3 regions of the Novosphingobium sp. 11B genome follow, and region 2 is predicted to be linked to each of the others. Evidence: predicted binding sites of a transcription regulator. Region 2 holds the regulator's gene; each other region holds the start of a gene.
The links. The regulator LexA, encoded in region 2, represses DNA repair genes until DNA is damaged. The targets are predictions, from matches to a motif close to GTTCCNCNCTTGTTCT.
Positions count from the first base shown of each region.

Region 1: a site for LexA is predicted at 4,613-4,628, ahead of uvrA (excinuclease ABC subunit UvrA). Genes of this name have one in related genera too.
Region 3: a site for LexA is predicted at 3,601-3,616, ahead of ACYPYD_RS22235 (ImuA family protein). Genes of this name have one in related genera too.

Region 1 is NZ_BAAILP010000047.1:539-8,024, reverse strand. It holds partial or broken gene ACYPYD_RS04105 (ABC transporter substrate-binding protein) at 1-631, shown strand, start outside; gene ACYPYD_RS04100 (FecCD family ABC transporter permease) at 628-1,593, shown strand; gene ACYPYD_RS04095 (ABC transporter ATP-binding protein) at 1,590-2,336, shown strand; gene ACYPYD_RS04090 (hypothetical protein) at 2,340-2,498, opposite strand; gene ACYPYD_RS04085 (septal ring lytic transglycosylase RlpA family protein) at 2,548-3,135, opposite strand; gene ACYPYD_RS04080 (hypothetical protein) at 3,480-3,869, opposite strand; gene ACYPYD_RS04075 (hypothetical protein) at 3,992-4,408, opposite strand; gene uvrA (excinuclease ABC subunit UvrA) at 4,640-7,486, shown strand, end outside.
Region 2 is NZ_BAAILP010000332.1:55,005-64,241, reverse strand. It holds gene ACYPYD_RS27530 (anthranilate synthase component I family protein) at 1-414, shown strand, start outside; gene ACYPYD_RS27525 (YcxB family protein) at 411-935, shown strand; gene ACYPYD_RS27520 (phosphodiester glycosidase family protein) at 940-1,722, shown strand; gene ACYPYD_RS27515 (anthranilate synthase component II) at 1,719-2,315, shown strand; gene trpD (anthranilate phosphoribosyltransferase) at 2,312-3,304, shown strand; gene trpC (indole-3-glycerol phosphate synthase TrpC) at 3,315-4,106, shown strand; gene moaC (cyclic pyranopterin monophosphate synthase MoaC) at 4,123-4,608, shown strand; gene ACYPYD_RS27495 (molybdopterin molybdotransferase MoeA) at 4,605-5,825, shown strand; gene lexA (transcriptional repressor LexA) at 5,926-6,618, shown strand; gene ACYPYD_RS27485 (ComEC/Rec2 family competence protein) at 6,667-8,811, opposite strand; gene gltX (glutamate--tRNA ligase) at 8,947-9,237, shown strand, end outside.
Region 3 is NZ_BAAILP010000247.1:62,625-68,387, reverse strand. It holds gene ACYPYD_RS22255 (c-type cytochrome) at 28-438, opposite strand; gene ACYPYD_RS22250 (DUF3422 family protein) at 614-1,903, shown strand; tRNA gene ACYPYD_RS22245 (tRNA-Leu) at 2,008-2,094, shown strand; gene ACYPYD_RS22240 (glycosyl transferase) at 2,302-3,480, shown strand; gene ACYPYD_RS22235 (ImuA family protein) at 3,645-4,379, shown strand; gene ACYPYD_RS22230 (Y-family DNA polymerase) at 4,318-5,763, shown strand, end outside.

The sequences.
Region 1 (7,486 bases), on a different contig from region 2:
GGAGGTCGTGCTCGAGCCGCTTCCCGCCGACCTTCCCGAAGCGCTCGCGCAAGTGCGGCGGCTGGCGAAGCTGGCGGGCAATCGTTCGGAAGGGGAGGAACTGGCCGGGCGGATGGAGGCTGCCGTCGCCCGTGCCAAGCCGCCGACCGGCGTGCGGCCGGTGCAGGCGCTGCTGTGGGAATCCGGGGGCATCGTCGCAGGCGACCACACGCTGATCGCCGATCTCATGCGCCGCGCCGGCTTCGCCAACGCCGCTGCCGCGCGCGGGCTTGCCCAGGCCGATTACCTGCCGCTGGAACGCGTGGTGGCCGATCCGCCGCGCGTGGTCTTCACCGTGGGTTCGCCCGCCGGCGAGGAGGACCGGATGCTGCGTCATCCCGCTCTCGCCAAAGTCCGGGGCATGATCCGCGCGCCGCTCGACCGTTCGTTGATCTGGTGCGGCGGGCCGACCGTGCCCAAGGCACTGGCGCGGTTCGCGCAAGTGCGGCGATCTCTCGATAACCCCAGGTCCCGAGGTCATCTCGGGCCCTTCGACAAGCTCAGGGTGAGCGGGGATGAGGGGAATCGCACAAGCTCCGCTCATGCTGAGCTTGTCGAAGCACCCGGCACAACGGCAGACCTTCATCCATGAACTGCCGCCTGATTCCGATCCTCGTCGTCCTGCTCGCGCTCGCCGTGCCGCTGTCGCTGCTGGCGGGGCGAGTGTGGATCGATCCCTTTGCGTCCGACACGCACAATGCCTCGGTTATCCTGCTGTACTTGCGCCTGCCGCGCGCGTTGCTGGCGCTGATCGTCGGCGCCGGACTTGGCGGGGCGGGGGCGGCGATGCAGGGCTACTTGCGCAATCCGCTCGCCGATCCGGGCCTGTTCGGCATCGCGCCGGGCGCGGCGCTGGGTGCAGTGCTGAGCTTCTGGACCGGCTATGCCGCGTCGGTCTGGCTGCTGCCGGTCTTCGCTCTCGTCGGCGCGGGCGGGGCGATGGCGCTGCTGGCGTTGATCGCGGGGCGTGAGGCGGGCGTCGCACTGTTCACGATGGCGGGGCTGATGATCTCCAGCCTGGCGGGGGCGCTGACGAGCCTTGCGATCAGCCTTTCGCCCACGCCGTTCGCGATGAGCGAGATCGTGACCTGGCTGATGGGCGCGCTGGCCGACCGTTCGTGGCGCGAGGTCGTCATTGCCGGGCCGTTGACGCTGCTGGGACTCGGCGTACTGCTGGCGGCCGGGCGGGGGCTCGACGCGCTCACACTGGGCGAGGCGGCGGCCCGTTCGCTGGGCTTCGAGCCGAGGCGGCAACAGGCGCTGATGATCGCGGGCGTGGGCCTGACGGTGGGCGCGGCGGTTGCGGTGGCGGGTGTGATCGGCTTCGTCGGACTGATGGTGCCGCATCTCGTCCGGCCGCTGACCGACCGGCGGCCGTCCTCGCTGCTGGTGCCGAGCGCGCTGGCGGGGGCACTCCTGCTGCTCGTTGCCGATGCCGGCTGCCGCGTCCTCCCGCTTGCGGGCGGAGAGCTGCGGCTGGGGATTGCGCTGGCGCTGATCGGCGCGCCGTTCTTCCTTGCGCTGCTGCTGCGCATGCGGCGGGGGCTGGCATGACCGGGACGCTGAACACGGTGGGGCTCGGCATCGCGGGACGGCTGCGCGACCTGACGATGACCATCCATGCGGGGGAAGTCACTGCGATCTGCGGGCCGAACGGCGCGGGCAAGTCGACGCTGCTGTCCTGCCTGGCGGGACTGGTGGAGCCCGATACCGGCGTTGCCGCGCTGGGCGGGCGAGTGATGCATGCGGTGCCGCCGCGGGAACGCGCGCAGTGCATCGGCTATCTTCCGCAAACCCCCGAAGTGGCGTGGGACGTCACGGTCGAAGTGCTGGTCGGGCTCGGTCGCCTACCCTGGCAGGATACAGGGACGGGCGGTGGGCGGACCGCGATCGATGCCGCGATCGCGACGATGGACCTCGAGGCATTCCGGAAACGGCCCGTCTCGCAGCTGTCGGGAGGTGAGCGGGCGAGGGCGCTGATGGCGCGGGTGCTGGCGACTGGCCCGGCCTGGCTGCTGGCGGACGAGCCGCTGGCCAATCTCGATCTCGGCCATGCGCTCGCATTGATGGGGCGCCTGCGCGAGCAAGGCCGCCAGGGCCGCGGCGTGGTGCTGGTCCTGCACGACCTGGCAACCGCGATGAACTACGCCGATCGCGTCATGGTGCTGCACGAAGGACGGATCGCCGCTGACGGAGAGCCCGGCCACGCCTTGTCCGAAGACGTCATCCGGAACGTTTGGGGCTGTCCGGCCCGCTGGTTGGGCGAGCCGGGAGCGCGTGCGCTTTCGCTGGGGTGAGCGTCAGCTTTCGACGAAGTGGCCCTTCGACCAGATGCGCATGGGCTCTTCGCGCTTTTCCGCTTCGCGCTGGTGCATCTCGCGCTGGCGGTCGAACAGCAGCGATCCCGTGCCACGGGCGAAACGGCTGCGACGGAACGGAATTTCGGCGCCTGAAGTCATCATCTCTCTCCTTTGGAGAGATAACGCGCAGCGCTTGCGTCCGGTTCCCTCAGCGCGTGCCGACGCCGCGCGCGAACTGTTCCTGCAGATTGGACAGCGTGCGGGCCGGGACCGGGGCGAGCGACCTGGCGGTCTTGCCCTTGCGCAGCGCGGCGCGGTCCTTCTCGTCGGGCTCGATGGCGCGGACCCGCACCGCCGCCTTGCCCTGCGTGCGGATGCCCAGTTCCTCCGCTGCGCCGCGCGAAAGGTCGATGATGCGCGCGCTCTCGCCATACGGGCCGCGGTCGTTGATACGCACGATGATGCGCCTGCCGGTGTCGAGCGAGGTGACTTCCACATAGGCGGGCAGGGGCAGCGTCTTGTGCGCGGCGGTGATCCAGCCGGGGCGGAAGCGTTCTCCGTTGGCGACCTGGTTGCCGCTTTCCGAACCATACCACGTCGCATAGCCGAGCATGTCGTAGCCGGGCTGCGCGGCGGGAGTATAGGTTACGCCGCGCACCTTGTAGGGAGGGCCGATGCGGACGGGCACGTCGCTGACGGGGCGGTACTTCACCCCGCCGCCGCATGCCGCGAGCATGGCGACGAGGGACAGAACGGCAATGTTCCGTAAGGGGGCGCTGCGGATGAGGCCGGGCATGGCGGGCAGACTAGGACGTGAACTCATAAACAGCACCATCGAGGTTTGAGGCAAAATGGCTCAGCGCAAGGAGGCAGGGCGAAGGAATATGTCGATATTTCAAGGCCTGTCGACGCGGCGCTGGGCCTTTTTGGTCAAATCCCTTCGGGACGCCGGAATGGCTTCCATCTCGAACCGAAGCGGCCTTGGAAGGGCAACCAGCCCTTCCGGCGGACGCTTCCGCCCGAGTTGTTCGCCATTCCGGCGCCTCGATGGTGCTGTTTATGAGTTCACGTCCTAGCCCCCGAGCGTCCGTGCTCCAATGCGGGGGCGGGCTCTTTCCACAAGGATGGCCGTATCCGGTCTTACCGCGCGCAGTGCTCGTAATAGCCCGCGCGGCACGCGGCGACGTCCTCGCGCCATTCGCGCATGTCGTGCTCGTAACGGCGGCGCTCTTCGGCATAGTCGGCGCGCGCGGCGTCATAGTCACGACGATCGGCAGCGTAATCGCCTTGGTCCGCATCGGGGTGAGCGCGCGCCGTATCGTAGTCGCGCCAGCCTTGCGCATAACTGGCGTCGCGCCGGCGCACGTAGTCCAGCTGCTCGCGGTTGAGGCGGCGGATGGTCGCGGCGTCGCGGGCGACGGCGTCCGGCGTCATGGACGGATCGCGCGGATCGTCGGCAAGAACCGGCGCGGCGAAGCCTGCCAACAGCAAAAGCGCCACCACGCGCCCGAACAGCCCGAAAGCCCCCATTTTCCTGAATCCCCTGAGCCTGATCGGCGCACCCGACAGGCGCTATCTGCCTTCAGAATCGCGGGGATGCAAAGGGCTTGCGACGGGCGGTTCGTCGCGGGGTGAAGCCTCGGCGGAAGCGGTCAGCGCCCGCCGGAGCCGGGAGCCTGCGGATCGGCGGGGCACTTCACGGCATTGCCGTTCCAGCACGCCGGGTTCCTGACTTCCCACTGCTTGCGGTCGGCGCGGTAGTCCTGTTCCACCGCATCGTGCCGGTCGAGCGTCGCGTCGTAAGCGGCGGCATCGCGGGCGGTCTTCATGTCGTTGAGGGCGAGCGCGGCGTCGTATTGGGACCGGCTGGCCTCATTGCGGGCGAGCTGTTCCTGCGCGGCGGCGGCTTCACGGGCGTTCAGCATCTGTCGCCGTGCTTCGGGATTTCCCGGCTCCGGCGCGCTGGCGGCCGGTTTCCCGGTATCCCCGGCCATGACGGCGGACGGTAGCATGAATGCGACGGCCGCTGCGGCGGCGATCTTCGGTGCGAGTTTGCGCATGGCGCGCATGGCGTTCTCCTCAAACTGCGAGGCCGCACGAATGCGGCGCTGGGTCGAAACGCAAAACGTGCGGGGGCCTTGCGGGTTTCCCGTCCGCCCCCGCGCAGCCCCGGCTCGTCGCAGCGCGGGATCATCCAACGCCCGGGAACGCCCTTGCCCTTGGCGCGCTGTGCCCCATCTATGGGCAAACCGCCCGGCGCCTCTTGAATGGCGCGAACAAATCTGGAACATACCGCCTCCATGAGTCTCACCCACATCACCGTGCGCGGCGCGCGCGAGCACAACCTCAAGGGCTTCGACATTGCGCTCCCGCGTGAGAAGCTGATCGTCATCACCGGGCTGTCGGGCTCGGGCAAGTCGAGCCTCGCCTTCGACACGATCTATGCGGAGGGGCAGCGCCGCTATGTCGAGAGCCTCTCGGCCTATGCGCGCCAGTTCCTCGAGATGATGCAGAAGCCGAACGTCGAGCATATCGACGGCCTCTCGCCCGCCATCTCGATCGAGCAGAAGACCACCAGCCGCAATCCGCGTTCGACGGTGGCGACGGTGACCGAGATCTGGGACTACATGCGCCTGCTGTGGGCGCGCGTGGGCATTCCCTATTCCCCCGCCACGGGTCTTCCGATCGAGGCGCAGACCGTCTCCAACATGGTGGACAGGGTGATGGCGCTGCCGGAAGGCACGCGCCTCTACCTGCTCGCCCCCGTGGTGCGCGGCCGCAAGGGCGAATACCGCAAGGAACTCGCCGAGTGGCAGAAGGCGGGCTACACCCGCGTGCGCATCGACGGCGAGTTCTACGCCATCGAGGACGCCCCCGCGCTCGACAAGAAGTACAAGCACGACATCGAGGTCGTGGTGGACCGCATCGCGGTGAAGGAGGGCATCCAGACCCGCCTTGCCGACAGCTTCGAGCAGGCCCTCAAGCTGGCCGAAGGGCTGGCCTATGCCGACATGGCCGACGGCAACGTCCCCGGCCGCGAGGAAGAGGAGCAGGGCAAGAACCTGAAAGGCGCCGGCCTGCCCGCCAACCGCATCGTCTTCTCCGAGAAGTTCGCCTGCCCCGTCAGCGGCTTCACCATCGAGGAGATCGAGCCGCGCCTGTTCTCCTTCAACGCCCCGCAAGGCGCCTGCCCGGCCTGCGATGGCCTTGGCGAGAAGCTGCTGTTCGACCCGCAGCTGGTCGTGCCGAACGAGCACCTGACGCTCAAGCAGGGCGCGATCGTGCCCTGGGCCAAGTCCAACCCGCCCAGCCCCTACTACATGCAGGTGCTCTCCAGCCTGGCCGCGCACTTCGGCTTCAACCTGACGACGCCGTGGGACGAACTGCCCGGCGAGATCAAGCTGGTGATCCTCTACGGCACCGGCGGCAAGGCCGTGCCGCTCACCTTCAAGGACGGGCGCAAGGAATACACCGTCAACAAGGCGTTCGAGGGCGTCATCGGCAACCTCAACCGCCGCATGCTGCAGACCGACAGCGCCTTCATGCGCGAGGAACTGTCCAAGTACCAGACCGCGCAGCCCTGCGAGACCTGCGACGGCAAGCGCCTCAAGCCCGAGGCCCTCTCGGTCAAGATCGCCGGCAGCGACATCGCCGACGCCGCGCGCCTCTCGGTGGCGGACGGCTTTGCGTGGTTCGGGCAGCTGGAAGGCAAGCTCACCAACCAGCAGCAGCAGATCGCCAAGGCCATCCTCAAGGAGATCAACGAGCGCCTCGGCTTCCTCAACAACGTCGGGCTCGACTACCTCAACCTCGACCGCACCTCGGGTACGCTGTCGGGCGGCGAGAGCCAGCGCATCCGCCTGGCCAGCCAGATCGGCTCGGGCCTCTCGGGCGTGCTCTACGTGCTCGACGAGCCCAGCATCGGCCTGCACCAGCGCGACAACGACATGCTGCTCGAAACCCTCAAGCGCCTGCGCGACCTCGGCAATACCGTGATCGTGGTGGAGCATGACGAGGACGCCATCCGCACCGCCGACTATCTGGTCGACCTCGGCCCCGGCGCGGGCGTCCACGGCGGGCAGGTGGTTGCCGAAGGCACGCTCAAGCAGGTGCTCAAGAGCAAGGAAAGCCTCACCGCCCAGTACCTCAACGGCACCCGCCGGATCGAGGTGCCCAAGGAACGTCGCAAGGGCAACGGCCACTTCGTCACCGTCGAGAACGCCCGCGCCAACAACCTGACCGGCGTGACCGCGAAGTTCCCGCTCGGCACATTCTGCTGCGTGACCGGCGTGTCCGGCTCGGGCAAAAGCTCGCTCACCATCGACACGCTGCAGGCCGGCGCCTCCCGCCAGCTCAACGGCGCGCGCGTGATCGCGGGCGCGCACGACAAGATCACCGGCCTCGAAAAGTGCGACAAGGTGATCGAGATCGACCAGTCCCCGATCGGCCGCACCCCGCGCTCCAACCCCGCGACCTACACCGGCGCCTTCACCCAGATCCGCGACTGGTTCGCCGGCCTCCCCGAATCCGAAGCGCGCGGCTACAAGCCCGGCCGCTTCAGCTTCAACGTCAAGGGCGGACGCTGCGAAGCCTGCCAGGGCGACGGCCTCATCAAGATCGAGATGCACTTCCTGCCCGACGTCTACGTGACGTGCGAGGAATGCCACGGCAAACGCTACAACCGCGAAACGCTGGAAGTGAAGTTCAAGGGCATGTCCATCGCCGACGTGCTCGACATGACGATCGAGGACGCCGAAGAATTCTTCAAGGCCGTCCCCCCCATCCGCGACAAGATGCACATGCTGAACGAGGTGGGCCTCGGCTACGTCAAGGTCGGCCAGCAGGCGACGACCCTGTCCGGCGGCGAGGCGCAGCGCGTGAAACTGGCCAAGGAACTGGCCCGCCGCTCCACCGGCCAGACGCTCTACATCCTCGACGAACCCACCACCGGCCTCCACTTCGAAGACGTGCGCAAACTCCTCGAAGTGCTGCACCGACTGGTCGACCAGGGCAACTCGGTGGTCGTGATCGAACACAACCTCGACGTCATCAAGACCGCCGACTGGATCATCGACATGGGCCCCGAAGGCGGCGTCCGCGGCGGCCAGATCGTGGCGGAAGGCACGCCCGAAGAGGTGGTGAAGGTC
Region 2 (9,237 bases):
ACCATCGAGCGCTACAGCCACGTCATGCACATCGTCTCGAACGTTGTCGGCCGGCTCGACACCGCGAAGCATGATGCCATCGACGCGGTCTTCGCGGGCTTCCCGGCAGGCACCGTCTCGGGCGCGCCCAAGGTCCGTGCCTGCGAGGTCATCGCCGAACTGGAGCCCGAGACGCGCGGCCCTTACGCGGGCGGCGTCGGCTACTTCGCGCCGGACGGTTCGGTGGACAGTTGCATCGTCCTGCGCACCGGCCTGCTCAAGGACGGCGTGCTGCACGTGCAGGCAGGCGCAGGCATCGTGGCGGACAGCGACCCGGCCTACGAACAGCGCGAATGCGAAGCCAAGAGCGGCGCCCTCTTCGCCGCCGCGCGCGAAGCGATCCGCGTGGCCGGGGAACCCGGGTTCGGGCAGTGAGCGCCTTCACGACTGAATACCGCTATCCCGATTATCTGCACGCCAACCGGCTATATCTGCTCCGACAGTGGCTGACATTGCGGTCGGCCCTGTTCTTGCTGGCGCTGTTTGTGACCGTCTCCGCGCTGAACGTCGGCGCTTATGCCGGGTCCCTTCTTTCAAGGATCGGCGCATCGGCATTGCATTCACTGGCCTATTTCGTTGGAGCCGGAGTGCTGCTCGCGATCGGCTTTTTCTATTCGTTGCCCCGCACGGCCCTTACCCATTGGCAGAAAAACGATCTTGCCGGAAATGCCGCCAGCTATCGGATGCAAGGCGACGGCTTCACCGTGGCCAGCCCCTCGGTCGACCTGAGCCTTAACTGGAAGGACTTCCGCTGGTGGACCGAAGACGATCGGCTTCTCCTCGCCAAGCCTGAAGCTGGCTGCACCATGATATGGTTGCCCAAGGACCAGGTTGGCAACGACATTCTCGACAGCTTTCGCGAAGGCTTCGGGCGGTGTCAGGTCAAGCGGATCTGATCGCATGCGAACGCCCCTAGCCCTCGCAGCTTGCGCGATCCTCGCCGCCTGCTCCGCCGACGAACCCGCAGCCAAGCCATCGGCCCCGCCTCCTCCGCCATGCCAGGGCGCGAGCTTCGAGGGCGCCAGCTTCACGCACTGTACCGCCGTGCCGGGTCGTCACACCATTCACACCGTCCTCGGCCCCAAGGGCGGCGCGCCGTATCGCAGCCTCTCGCAACTCGCGGTGGACCGCCCGGCGCGCAGCCACGAAGTTGCCTTCGCGATGAACGGCGGCATGTTCGACGCCGATGGCAAGCCGATCGGCTACTACGTCGAGAACGGCGAGAAGCAGCATGCCCTCAATACCAACGAAGGCTGGGGCAACTTTCACCTCAGCCCCAACGGCGTCTTCTACGGCGACGCGGCAGGCAACTGGCATGTCCGCGCCAGCGACGACTTCGCAAAGTCCGTCACCGACCGTCCCGATTTCGGCACCCAGTCCGGCCCGATGCTGGTCATCTCCGGCAAGCTGCACCCGAAGATCGACGATGACGGCACATCGCTGAAGCTGCGCAACGGCGTCGGCATCGATGACAAGGGCCGCGCCCATTTCGTCATTTCCGACGAGCCGGTATCCTTCGGCAAGCTCGCGCGCTATTTCCGCGACGCGCTGAAATGCGACAATGCGCTGTTCCTCGACGGCAGCGTATCCTCGCTCTGGGACCCCGAACATGGCCGCGTCGACGGCGGCCCTCCGCTCGGCCCCTTGATCGTCGTCGAGAAAAGCGCAAAGGCGAAGTCATGATCCTCGTCATCGACAATTACGACAGCTTCACCTGGAACCTGGTCCATTACGTGATGGAACTGGGCGCCGAAGTGGAGGTCGTGCGCAACGACGCGCTCAGCGCAGGCCAGGCCATTTCCAGCGGTGCGAAGGGCTTCCTGATCTCGCCCGGCCCCTGCACCCCCAACGAGGCGGGCATCAGCCTCGACCTCGTCGGCGCGGCAGCGGACGCGGGGATGCCGCTCCTCGGCGTGTGCCTCGGCCATCAGTCGATCGGCCAGTATTTCGGCGGCAAGGTCGTGCGCGGCGGGCTGATGCACGGCAAGACCTCTCCTGTCACGCATGACGGCACCGGAGTCTTCGCCGGGCTGCCCTCGCCCTTCACCGCGACGCGCTATCACTCGCTGATCGTCGAGGATATCCCTGAGACGCTGGTGGTGAACGCCCGCTCGGACGACGGCCATGTCATGGGCTTCCGCCATGCGAGCCTGCCGATCCACGGCGTCCAGTTCCACCCGGAAAGCATCGCCACCCAGCACGGCCATGCCATGCTCGCGAACTTCCTGCGTACTTGCGGTATCGAGGCCAAACTGCCGGAACGTCTGAGCGCATGACCCTTCCCGACCCTCTCCACCCGATCGCCGAGGACGAGGCCCAGGCAGCCTTCGCCGCAATCCTCGACGGCGAAATGCCCGAATCCGAAATCGCCGAGTTCCTCGTCGCCTTGTCGGATCGCGGCGAGACCGCCAGCGAAATCGCGGGCGCGGCTCGCGCCATGCGTGAGCGGATGATCCCGGTGAAGGCGCCCGCAGGCGCCATCGACGTCTGCGGCACCGGCGGCGACGGCTTCCACACCCTCAACGTCTCGACCGCCGTTTCTCTGGTGGTCGCGGCTGCGGGCGTCCCCGTCGCCAAGCATGGTAACCGCGCTGCCAGTTCCAAAGCGGGCGCCGCCGATACCCTCGAAGCGATGGGGCTGAACCTCGACCGCGCCGTCGAGACTGCAGAATCCACGCTCGCCGAAATCGGCATCGGCTTCCTGTTCGCCGCGCGCCACCACCCGACGATGGGTCGGCTGATGCCGCTGCGCAAGTCGCTAGGCCGCCGCACGATCTTCAACCTGATGGGGCCGCTGGCGAACCCGGCGCAAGTCTCGCGCCAGCTAGTCGGCATCGCACGCCCGGCTTATGTGCCGATCTACGCCGATGCCCTGCTGCGGCTTGGCACCGAGCACTCGATGGTCATTTCCGGTGATGAGGGCCTCGACGAGTTGAGCCTCGCAGGCGGCAACGAAGTCGCGGATATTCGCGGCCGGGAACTGTCGATGCGCCGCGTCGCTCCGCAGGATGCCGGTTTACCGACGGCCGCAGTCGATGCCATTCGCGGCGGCGACCCCGCCTACAACGCCCGTGCCCTCAACGACCTGCTGATGGGCGCTCCCGGCGCCTATCGCGACGCCGTCCTGTTCAATGCCGCAGGCGCGCTGCTTGTGGCCGGTGAAGTGGACACCTGGGCCGAGGGCGTCGAAGAAGCGGCAGAAACGATCGACAAGGGCCTCGCCAAGGCTTTGCTCGACTGCTGGATCGCGGCAACCCGTGCCTGACGAGGATTCCATGTCCGATAAACTTACCGAAATCTGCGATACCAAGCGCGAGGAGGTCGCCGCCCGCAAGCCGCTGGCCACGATCGCCGATCTCGACGCCCGCGCTGCCATGCAGACGCCCCCTCGCGGCTTCGAGGCGGCACTGCGCGCCAAAGCCGCGACCGGCTACGCCTTGATTGCAGAAATCAAGAAAGCATCGCCTTCCAAAGGATTGATCAGAAGCGACTTCCAGCCATCACAGCACGCGGTCGCCTATGAGCGGGGCGGCGCCGCGTGCCTGTCCGTGCTCACTGATGCTCCCTACTTCCAGGGCCACGAGGATTTCCTCATCCAGGCCCGCGCCGCCTGCGGCCTTCCGGTGATCCGCAAGGATTTCATGGTCGATCCCTGGCAGGTCGCCGAAGCGCGCGCGATCGGTGCCGATGCCATCCTCATCATCGTCGCCGCACTGGACGACGTACTGATGGCGGAAATCGAAGCCGCTGCGATCGAGCGAGGCCTCGACTGCCTCGTCGAAGTTCACAACGAACCTGAGATAGAGCGTGCAAGTCTTTTGAAATCGCGCCTTATTGGCGTGAACAACCGCGACCTGCGACGTTTCGCCACCGATATCGGCACGACTGAGCGCCTCGCCCCGCTGGCGCCGGAAGGTACGCTGCTGGTGAGCGAAAGCGGCATCAACGTCCATGCCGATCTGGTACGCCTGTCCTCGTGCGGCGCCCGGACATTCCTCGTCGGCGAAAGCCTCATGCGCCAGAACGATATCGAGGCGGCGACACGCGCCCTGCTCACCGGAGCCTGAACGCCATGGGTTCGCGATGAACAAGTCCCTCACTCACATCGACCCGGACGGCAACGCGCGCATGGTCGACGTTGGCGCCAAGGCCGAGACGCAGCGCATCGCCGTGGCGGCCGGGCGCATTTCCATGAGCGCGGATGCCCTTGCCGCAATCCGCGCCGGGAATGCTCCGAAGGGTGACGTGCTGGGAACCGCGCGCATTGCCGGCATCATGGCGGCCAAGCGTACGGCCGATCTCATCCCCATGTGCCACCCGCTGCCGCTCGATGCCGTAAACCTCGACTTCGCTTTCGAGGATAATGCTATCCGCGTCATCGCGAAGGCTTCGCTGACCGGTCGCACCGGGGTAGAAATGGAAGCGATAACAGCAGCTTCTATCGCACTTGTCACAATTTACGACATGGCCAAAGCGCTCGACAAGGGCATGGTCATCGGAGACATCCGCCTGGTCGAGAAAATCGGCGGTAAATCAGGCCATTGGAAGATGGACGGATGGACTGAATGAACGGCTCCGCGCCGCTCTCTCTGGAGGAGGCACAAGCTCGCCTCCTCGCGCTCGTCACCCCGCTGTCGATAGAGCGTGTCGACATCGAAGGCGCGCTCGGCCGTTACCTGGCTGAACCGCTGCACGCCAGACGCACGCAGCCCTCCGCAAATCTGTCAGCCATGGACGGCTACGCCGTCACGGCAGGCGACCTGCGCGGCCCCTGGAGGATCGTCGGTGAAAGTGCCGCCGGGCATCCTTATGCCGGCCCGCTCTCGCAAGGAGAGGCAGTCCGAATTTCGACGGGCGCGATGCTGCCGCCCGACGCGGCGGCCGTCATAATCCAGGAAGACCTGACACGCGAGGGCGCGAACCTTATACTCTCGGGCGAGCCGCCCGCACCGGCGCACAAGCACATCCGCCATTGCGGGATGGATTTTGCCCAGGGCGTGGAAGTCCTGCCCGCTGGTCTGCACATCGCGCCCGCGCAGATGGCGCTGGCGATCGCGGCCGGCCATACGCACCTTCCCGTGCATCGCACACCGCGCCTGACCGTGATCGACAGCGGCGACGAACTCGCCTCCGATCCGGAGCGCTGTGCACCGCACCAGATTCCCGCCAGCAACGGCGCGATGCTGACGGCCATGGCGCGTTCGCTGGGCGTGGATGCGCGGCGTATCGGCCCGGTGCCCGATACGATCAAGGCAATAACCTCCGCTTTCGAAGCATCCGCCGATGCCGACCTCATCGTAACGAGCGGCGGCGCTTCGGTCGGCGATCACGACCTCATTCGTCCGGCACTCGAAAGCTGGGGCGCGGGCATCGATTTCTGGCGTGTCGCGATCAAGCCCGGCAAACCAATCCTAGTCGCCACCCGCGACGTGGCAGGACGCCGCCAGATCGTGCTGGGCCTGCCGGGGAATCCGGTCTCCAGCTACGTCACCGCTTACCATTTCCTGCTCCCCGTCCTGCGCGCGATGCAGGGGGCTGCGCGCCCCTTGCCCATGCGGCTGACGGCCCGGCTGGCCATGCCGCTGCGCGCGAGCGGACGCCGCCGCGAGTTCCTGCGCGGTTGGTGGGACGGAGAAAATGTGACGGTAAGCCCGCTGCAGGACAGCGGCGCCCTGTCGTCCCTGGCGGCAAGCAACGTGCTGGTCGATCGGTCGGCGCTGGCCGGTCCGGCACAGGCTGGTGAAGAAGTCCGGATATACTTGCTCCAGAACGGCGGTATTGCCTGAAGTATCGGCAATTGGTTGCTTGATTGTTCCCTCAATGTTCACTACCAGAACAAACGCGATCAGGGTTTGCCTGGTTCGGAGGTCACGAGAAGGCAGCGACATGTTGACGCGCAAGCAGCACGAATTGCTCCGGTTCATCCAGGTCCGGCTTGAGGAGACAGGCATCTCCCCCAGCTTCGAGGAGATGAAGGAGGCGCTCGACCTCAAGTCCAAGTCCGGTGTTCACCGACTGATTTCCGCACTGGAAGAACGCGGCTTCATCCGCCGCCTTCCCAACCGTGCACGTGCGCTCGAAGTCTTGCGCCAGGCCGATGACACGGGAAGCAAGGCCCTGCGTCCTTCTGCAGCGAACAGCAATGATGGATTGGCGCGTCCGCAGACGCCGCGTCGTTCCGTCGAAGCCGCCAACGACGTTATCGAGATCCCGCTGCACGGGCGTATTGCCGCAGGTGTGCCGATCGAGGCTCTCGAAGGACAGTCCATGTTGCCTGTCCCTGCCGCCCTGCTTGGCTCCGGCGAGCATTACGCGCTCGAGGTCTCCGGCGACTCGATGATCGAGGCGGGCATTCTGGATGGTGATTTCGCCCTCGTGAAGCGCACGAATGCCGCTCGCGACGGCGAGATTGTCGTTGCCCTGATCCGCGGGGAAGAGGCGACCCTCAAGTACCTTCGGCGCGAAGCGGGAATGGTGCGGTTGGATCCCGCAAATGCCGCTTACGAACCGCAGATTTACGGTGCGGACGAAGTGGAAGTCCAAGGCAAGCTCGCCGGCCTGCTTCGACGGTACAACTGACACGGCCACGCTGCGCCATGAAGGCCTTGGCGCAGCAGCAACCGGTAATTACTGCGATTTGCGCGGCGCAGGAGCATTCCTGTAACGGTGAACAGGCCGGGGACGCCACCAGCCGTGTTCACCTTGGGTCTGGGCTACCGTATCGATACGGGCCTTGCCCAGATATACCGCCAGCCCGCCGGTCTGCCCAAGCGATCCTCGATCTGCCTTGAACCAGCGCGGCTTGCAACTGCGCGGCAGCCAGCGATCCGATATGACGATGTCGCTGCGTTCGCATGCAGCGGCGAGCGACCGTTCCGCAACGGCATCGCGGCCCCGCGAAACCAGCACATGCCACGTGGTGCCGGAGCGCCTGACCGGCAAGGCGCAGAAATCACGGTTGCAGCGAGCACCCGGGAACTTGTCGAACGTGACCGGATCGGCCTCGATCCCGGCGAATTCCATGAGATTGTCCCGGGCGTAGCCGCTTTCGCTGTTTCGAAGCAGGTAAAGCCGTTTCCCGCCATCTTCGACCAGCCCGACATGACGACCATCTCCGGACACCAGCATGTCCGCCGCCGGTGCGGTCGCCAGCAAGAACACTCCGACCGAGGCGATCGGTAGCCCGGCCCAGCGAATGCGGCCGCTCCAAAGGCCCATCCACAGACCTCCCGCGACGAAAAGCAGGAATGCCCAGGTGTCTGTACCGGGAAGCAGGTTCACAGCGCCCGGTCTCGACGCGAACCAGCGGGCCAGGCCGACCAGCAGGTCTATCGAGATTCCGGCGAGCCACCAGACCGGCCCGCCCAGCCCGGCGATATCGAGGACCAATGCACAAGCCAGCAAAGGCATCACGACAAAGGTAGACAGCGGAATTGCCGCTACGTTGGCCAGCGCTCCATACACTCCGGCGCGGTGGAAATGATACAGGCCGATCGGCATGAGCGCGAGGTCGATGACCACGCCCGTCAGCAGCAGGAGGGCAAGATGGCGAAGCCCGGTCATGGCAAGCCCTTCGTCGCGCGGTCCAAGGAAGTGCCGCACGGGCTTGGCCGTACTGACGGCGATCAGCGCCAGGACCGCGCCGAAGCTCAGTTGGAAGCTCGGCCCGATCACCGCCTCCGGCCAGAGCAACAGGACGCAGAACGCCGCCACCGCAAGCATGCGCAGGGACAAGGGCTCCCGCCCCAAAGCCAGTGCGATCAGGACCAGGAGGGAGCCGATGCAGGACCGAACGGTCGGAACTTCCGACCCGGAAAGCAAAGTGTAAGCGACGCCTGCAGCGGCCCCCGCACCGGCCGCGACGACCGGCAGCCTCACCCTCAGGGCCACCCACGGGAACAGCGCCAGCAACCGGATGACCAGTAGATAGACCGCCCCGACCATCGCGCTGACATGCAGGCCGCTGATCGAGAGCAGATGCGCCAACCCCGAGTCGCGCATGGCCTGGTCGTCAGCCTCCGTAATGCCGCCGCGATCGCCGGTGACGAATGCAGCGGCAATGCCCGCGCGTTCATCCCCGATGCGGGCGCGAATATGGTTCGTCAAAGATTGTCGGATATCCAGCAATCCCCACTCGCTTCGCTTGCCTTTCCGGACGACCTGCACCTCACCTGTGACCGAACCGCTCGCGGCGATGCCTGTGAACCAGGACGTGCGCGCAAAGTTGTAGGCGCCGGGCAGCATGGGCGGCGCCGGCGGCATCAACCGTGCCCGGAAAGCCACCAGATCGCCGACCGCGATCCCGGTCGTCGATCCCTTGCCGGGAACGTTGAGCCGGACCTTGATCGCGTTGCCGGGCGAAGCGTCATGGCCGAAGCCGCTCAGGGGGTCACGCATGGCCAGCAGCAACCTGTCGCGTCCCAGGGCCGGCTGCGATTCGATCGCCAGAACCTGCGCGCTGAAATTGCCCGATAGTGGGCGCTCGATGGCGGGTTGCCCCACCAGTTCGGAACGCGCCCAGACGACGAGGCAACCGGCAACCACCACCAGCGGCAACAGCGACAACGCCCGACCGAGATGCGGGTAAACGACGCGCAAGGGAAAGGATGCATAACAAATTGCACAAATTGCAACAAGAGCGCCGCAAAGGCCTGCCCAGGCAGGTGCCGAAGGCAGCCAAAACCACGCAATTATGCCGGTTGCGAAGGCCACCGTCACCCATGGTGCGCGTTCGAATTCCGCCCCGGAAAGAAATCGCTCGACGACTGCCAAAACCCTCGACAAGAGGCCCTTGGCGGTCCATGGCCCATGCTGCAATGCAGCGGTTCCGGGGCTTTCCGGAGGCAGAATTTCACAAGTTGCGGCGTGGGTCCCCATTGCCGCCAATAGGACAGGAAGGTCGGGTAGATGGCAAGCGGTAGTGCATCGGGCGAAGCGACTGGCAAGAAGGCCGTCGTAACGCGCTTTGCTCCTTCGCCGACCGGTTACCTTCATATCGGTGGCGCTCGTACGGCACTGTTCAACTGGCTTTTCGCGCGCCGTCATGGCGGCAAGTATCTGCTGCGTATCGAGGATACCGATCGCGCCCGTTCGACAGAACCCGCGATCGACGCGATCTTCGACGGCTTGTCCTGGCTCGGCCTCGACGGTGACGAGGCCCCGGTGTTCCAGTTCGCCCGCTCGGACCGTCATGCCGAA
Region 3 (5,763 bases), on a different contig from region 2:
GGCCTCCTTGAGAGTCGGTCGTGAAACTCAGCGCTGCTTCTTGAGGTAGTCGATGATTTCCTTGCGCTTCGCCGCGTCCTTGAGGCCGGGGAAGCTCATGCGGTTGCCGGGGACCAGCGCGCGCGGATTCTCCAGCCACTTGTCGAGCGTGGCGTCGTCGAGCGTCAGGCCCGACTTCTTCACCGCGTCCGAGAAAGCGAATTTCCCCTGGCCCATCTTATGGCCATAAGTCCCGAACAGGTTCGGGCCGAGCTTGTCGGGCGCGCCCTTGGCAACGTTGTGGCATACCGCGCAGCGTGCGAACGAGACCGGCGGCGCGGCCGGAGCGGCGGGGGCGGCCTCTGCGGTCGATGTCAGCGCGGCCTGTCCGCCGAAGCAGGCCACCAGCGCCAGCGCTCCCGCAGCGGCGAGGCCCATGCGCTTCTGCCTGATGTTCATGTCATGTCTCCCGTTATGCCTGTCCTGTGGCCTGTCGCTTTCGCACGGGGCATGGCGGGTCGATATTGGACTTTGGACCGGGCCGATATTCGACCAAGCGGCATCGTACCAAGGGTCACTTGTCCGCCTCCGCCCCGCAGGCGCAGTCTGGCGCCGGGCAAAAGGGGGAGCGGACTTGCTGAACGAGCACAAACTGCGCCGCATGGTAGTGAGCGAGATGCACTTGCGACGCTGGCCTCTGGTCCGCGCGCCGGCCTCGATCGTGCAGTTCGTGCGTGTGCTCGATGCCGCCGACCGCGAGGAGGAACTGGCGGCGATGCGCGCGCTGCCTTCGGCCGGGCCGATAGAGCCGTGCAGTCGGCCTCGCCATCTTTCCGGGACCCTCGCGCCGGGGCTCGCCTTCACATGGGAGCGGCACAGCGAGGCGAGCACGACGACGCTGTTCGTGACCGGCGGCGCGGCGATTCGGCCCGCTCTCAGCGATGCGCTGGCATGGGCGGGGAGCCTGCCGGGCAAGGTCATCCGGGCCTCGCGCGTGCAGCTGGTCGAGGATGAGGCGGCGGCGCTGGCGCTGCTGCCCGAACTCGGCTTCGCGGCGGACGACCTCGTCACCTGCTACATCGGCGATGCGCCCGGAGAACGGCAGGCGCGGATCTGGTCGGACTTCCGGCTGCGCGAGGACGGCTTCGGGGTGATTCTCGCGGCGGCGTGCGGGATGGCGCCCATTGGCGGGGGCGGTGCGCTCTCGCGCACGGTGCAGCGGCTGCAGGAGTTGGGCAACTACCGCAACCTCGCGCTGCTCGGCCTGCCTGTTGCGCGTGAGGGCTGGCGCGCGCTCGACCGGATCGAGGCGATGCTGGGCGAAACCAACCGCGCCGTCGCCCGCCCCGAAGTCACCGACGATGATCTGCTGGAGGACGTGACCCGCCTCTCGATGGAACTGGTGGCGCAGGCCAGCGCCTCCGATTTCCGCATGAGCGCGACCGCCGCCTACGCCACCATCGTCGAGGAGCGGCTGGCCGAACTCAACATCGCCGCGATCCCGGGGCAAGTCTCGCTGGCGGACTTCACCCAGCGCCGCTTCCTGCCCGCCGTGCGGACCTGCGCCGCGCATCGCCGCCGGGCCGAGCAGCTGTCGCAGCGCACGTCGCAGGCACTGGCGCTGCTGAGGGTGCGAATCGAGACGCGAATCGAGAACCAGAACGGCCTGCTGCTCGCCTCGATGGAGCGCAGCGCCTCGCGTCAGTTGCGCCTGCAACAGCTGGTGGAGGGGCTCTCGGTCGTCGCGGTGAGCTACTACGCGCTTGGCCTGATCGCCAAGGTACTGGAAGGCGTGGAGGAACTGGGCCTGAGGATTCACGCCCATGTGGGCACCGCGCTGCTGGCTCCGCTGGTGCTTGCGGGGGTGTGGCTGGCCATCCACCGGATGAAGCGGCGCATTCTCGGTCCGGAGGAAGGAAAATGACGCAGGATGAAAATAATCTGCAAGACTCACTTGCCGGGTCCGGATTCGTGCGCTAGTGGCGCGCTCCTGCCCCGGAGCGGATGCAAATCCAGCTCCAAGATTTAGCGGTCGTGGCGGAATTGGTAGACGCGCAACGTTGAGGTCGTTGTGGGCGAAAGCCCGTGGAAGTTCGAGTCTTCTCGACCGCACCAGGCAGTATTCGAACAGCACTGATCATGGCCTTCGGGCTCCCCTCGCAAGAGGGGGATCTGCTGTTCGTATCCTTTTTCGACCAGAAGCATCTGCCTGCGGCGACCGGGATTATCCCCGACGCCGGCCATCGCCGAGTTCGGACGGACATGGGCAAATCTGCACGAATGTTCCAGAGTCGCTCCACATCACTGCTGTAACGAGGCGCAATGCCCTCCCGGAACGTCCATTCCCGTATCCACGTGCTTGCCATCGGCGGCGCGCATCAGTTCGGCCATATCGTGCCGGTCGCCTGTGAGCTTGCCCGCCGTCATCCGGGGCAGGTACGCCTGTTCGTTTCCGCCGAGGCCGAAGTGGCGGCGGCCATGGCCTATGCAGGGCAGGGCGCGGCGCCCGAGATCGTCGTCATGCGCCTGCCCGCCGTCACTGCGCTGCTGCCGGCCTCGATGCACAAGTTCGTGCGGCTTACGCTCTGGGCGATGCGGCTGCGCGATGCGGCGGTGATCCTCTGCGCCGAGCGGACCTCCACCATGCTCAAGCGCCTGCCGGGGGATTGCCCGCCGATCCTTCACATCCCCCACGGAGCAGGCGACCGCGCGGTCGGTTTCGAGCCGCGCTTCCGCCTGTTCGATCACGTCATGCTGGCAGGTCGCAAGGACCGCGATCGCCTCGTTGAAGCGGGCTTCGTGAGAGCGCAGGACTGCACCGTCACCGGCCCGGTCAAGCTGGCCGCCGTGCTCGATAATGCGCAGGCCCGGCCGCCGCTGTTCGACAACGCGCGGCCGACGATCCTCTACAACCCGCACTTCTCGAAGAAGCTCTCCTCGATCGAGGCGTTCGGGCGGGGGCTGATCGCGGCAGTGGCGGCGGACGGTCGCTACAACCTCGTCGTCGCGCCGCACGTGCGGCTGGCGAAGCGATGGTCGGCGGCGAAGCGGCGCGCGTGGGAGGCGCTGGCGATCCCGGGGCAGGTGATCGTCGACCTCGGCTCGGCGCGCAGCAACGACATGACATATACGCTGGGCGCGGACCTCTACGTGGGCGACGTCAGCAGCCAGGTCTACGAATTCCTCGTCCGCCCGCGCCCGTGCCTGTTCGTCGATGCCAAGGGCGTCGACTGGCAGGACAGCGAGGACTACGCGATGTGGCACTTCGGCGAGGTGATCGCCCCCGACGCCGACCCCGTCGCCGCGATCGAGCGCGCCTTCGCGGCGCACGGGGACTACGTCCAGCAGCAGCGCGAGCGCATGACCTACACCATCGACGGCATCGCGTGGCTGGCTGACGGCACGCCGACTTTCGGCACGCGTTGCCCGGTGCGCGAGGCGGCAGACACGGTGGAACGGTTCGCGGGACTGAGAATGAAGGCAATCGCGGCAATCGCTTGACCCCCAATTAGCGCGATTATCCACCTATCCTCGTCATCCCCACCTTCGCGGGGATGACGGGATGTGCTTACGGCCTTTCCGGCGGGGATCGAACGGCGGTGTGGACCTGCCTCCAGAATGGGAACATAAGAAGAACATAATTCCCGATTCGTAAGGCCCGTCCCATGTCCCGCCCTCAGGCCCCCGCCTGTATCGAAGATCCGCCCCCGGGCACGCTCCCACGCCTCGCCCGGGCGCAGCTGCACGAGGTCCATGCAGAGGCCGAGGACTGGGCCTCGGCGCTGGCTTTCGCCTTCGGCATGGTGGACGCAGAGAAGGCGCGCCCCGTCCTCCTGCTGCGCCCCCGCCGCAAGGGCGCGGGTTTCGTGCCGTGCGGGGAGGGGCTGCGCGCGCTTGGCGTGGACCCGGCGCGGCTGGTGATCGTCGATGCCCGTAATGATGCTGCCCTGCTGCGCGCGGGGCTGGACGCGGCGCGCAGCAGCGGTCCGGCGGCGGTACTGATGGAAAGCTGGGGGGCGATGCGCGAATACGACCTCGTCGCCAGTCGCCGCCTGATCCTTGCGGCGGAAGGCTCGCGCATCCCGGTGGTGATCCTGCGCGGGGATGCCGAGCCGCGCTCCAGCGCCGCACATACCCGCTGGACGGTTTCCAGCGCCCCCTCGACCCCGCTGGAGATGCGCGCGCCGGGGGCCGCGACGCTGCTCGTCGAACTCGTACGCAGACGCGGCGGCCCGGCGGGGCAGCGCTGGCGGCTGGAATGGAATGAAGACCATGGCGGTTTCCGCGAACTCCCCCTCGACACCCGGCCCAGCACCGAAGAGCGCGGGCCGCCGCTACCTGGCACTGTGGTTCCCCTTTCTGCCGTGCGAGCGCGCGCGCCGCTCCGGCGTACTGCCTGACACAGACGCCCCGCAGGCTCTCGTCGCGCGCGATGGACAGGCGCTGCGCCTCGCTGCCGTGGACGTGACCGCGATGCGGCAGGGCCTGTCTTCCGGCATGACCCTCGCCGATGCGCGGGCGCGCAGCCCGGACCTTGCCACCGCGCCGCACGATCCCATCGCCGACGCGCGGGTGCTGGAGCAGCTGGCGGGGGCGATGATCGCCTTTACCCCGCTCGTCGCGCTCGATGCGCCCGATGGCCTGCTGCTCGACGTCACCGGCTGCGCGCACCTCTTCGGCGGGGAGGAGGCGCTGGTGCGCCGCGTGGTGAAGGATGTCGGTCCGACTACCCGCCACGCCCTCGCGCCTCACTCTGCCGCCGCCCGTGCGCTTGCCCGCTTCGGTGGGAAGGACGACGTTCGCACTCTTCCGGTCGCCGCGTTGGAACTGGACGAGGGCGCGCTTTCCGGTCTGCGCCGCGCGGGCCTCGAGACGCTGGGCGATCTTGCCGCGCGGCCGATGGCGGGGCTGGCGGCGCGTTTCGGGGAGCTTGCGGTCAGCCGCCTACGCGCCATTCTGGGAGAGACCGGCAGCCCGGTCATCCCCGTGCGCCTGACCGAGCCGATCCGGCTGGAGACGCGCTTTCCCGAACCGCTGGGCCGCACCGACGATGCGCTGGAGGTGGTCGAGGACATGCTCGCGCAGGCCGGGCGCACGATGGAGCAGCGCCAACTGGGCGGGCGGCGCTGGGCGGTCACGCTCCACCGCAGCGACAACCAGCGGCGGCGGCTGGTGGTGGAGACGGGCCTTGCGGTGCGCGATCCCGCCGCCGTCATGCGCCTGCTGCGCGAGCGGATCGACACGCTTTCCGACCCGCTCGACCCCGGCTTCGGCTTCGATGCGATCACCCTGGCGGTGCTCCACGCCGATCACCTGCCCTCGCGCCAGATCCTGCTTGAGAGCGGCAAGGAAGAAAACGCCGATAATGTTTCGGCGCTGGTGGACCAGCTCAGCGTGCGGCTGGGCGAGGACAGCGTGCGCCGCCTGATCCCGCGTGACCGCCACTTGCCCGAGAAGGCGCAGGCGCTGGTTCCTGCGCTGCGCCTGCGAGGCGCCCCATGGCCGGAGCCCGAAGACATGCCGCCCCGCCCGCTGCTGCTACTCGATCCGCCGCAACCGGTCGAGGTGATCGCCGGTGTCCCCGACAGCCCGCCCCAGCGCTTCCGCTGGAAAGGCCGCCTCCACGACGTCACGCTGGCCGAGGGGCCGGAGCGGATCGGCGCGGAATGGTGGCTGAAACGCGGCGGCCACATGCCCGGTGCTGCGGGCGAGACGCGCGACTACTACCGCATCGAGGACGGCGCGGGCCGCCGCTACTGGATCTTCCGCCACGGCCTGTTCAGC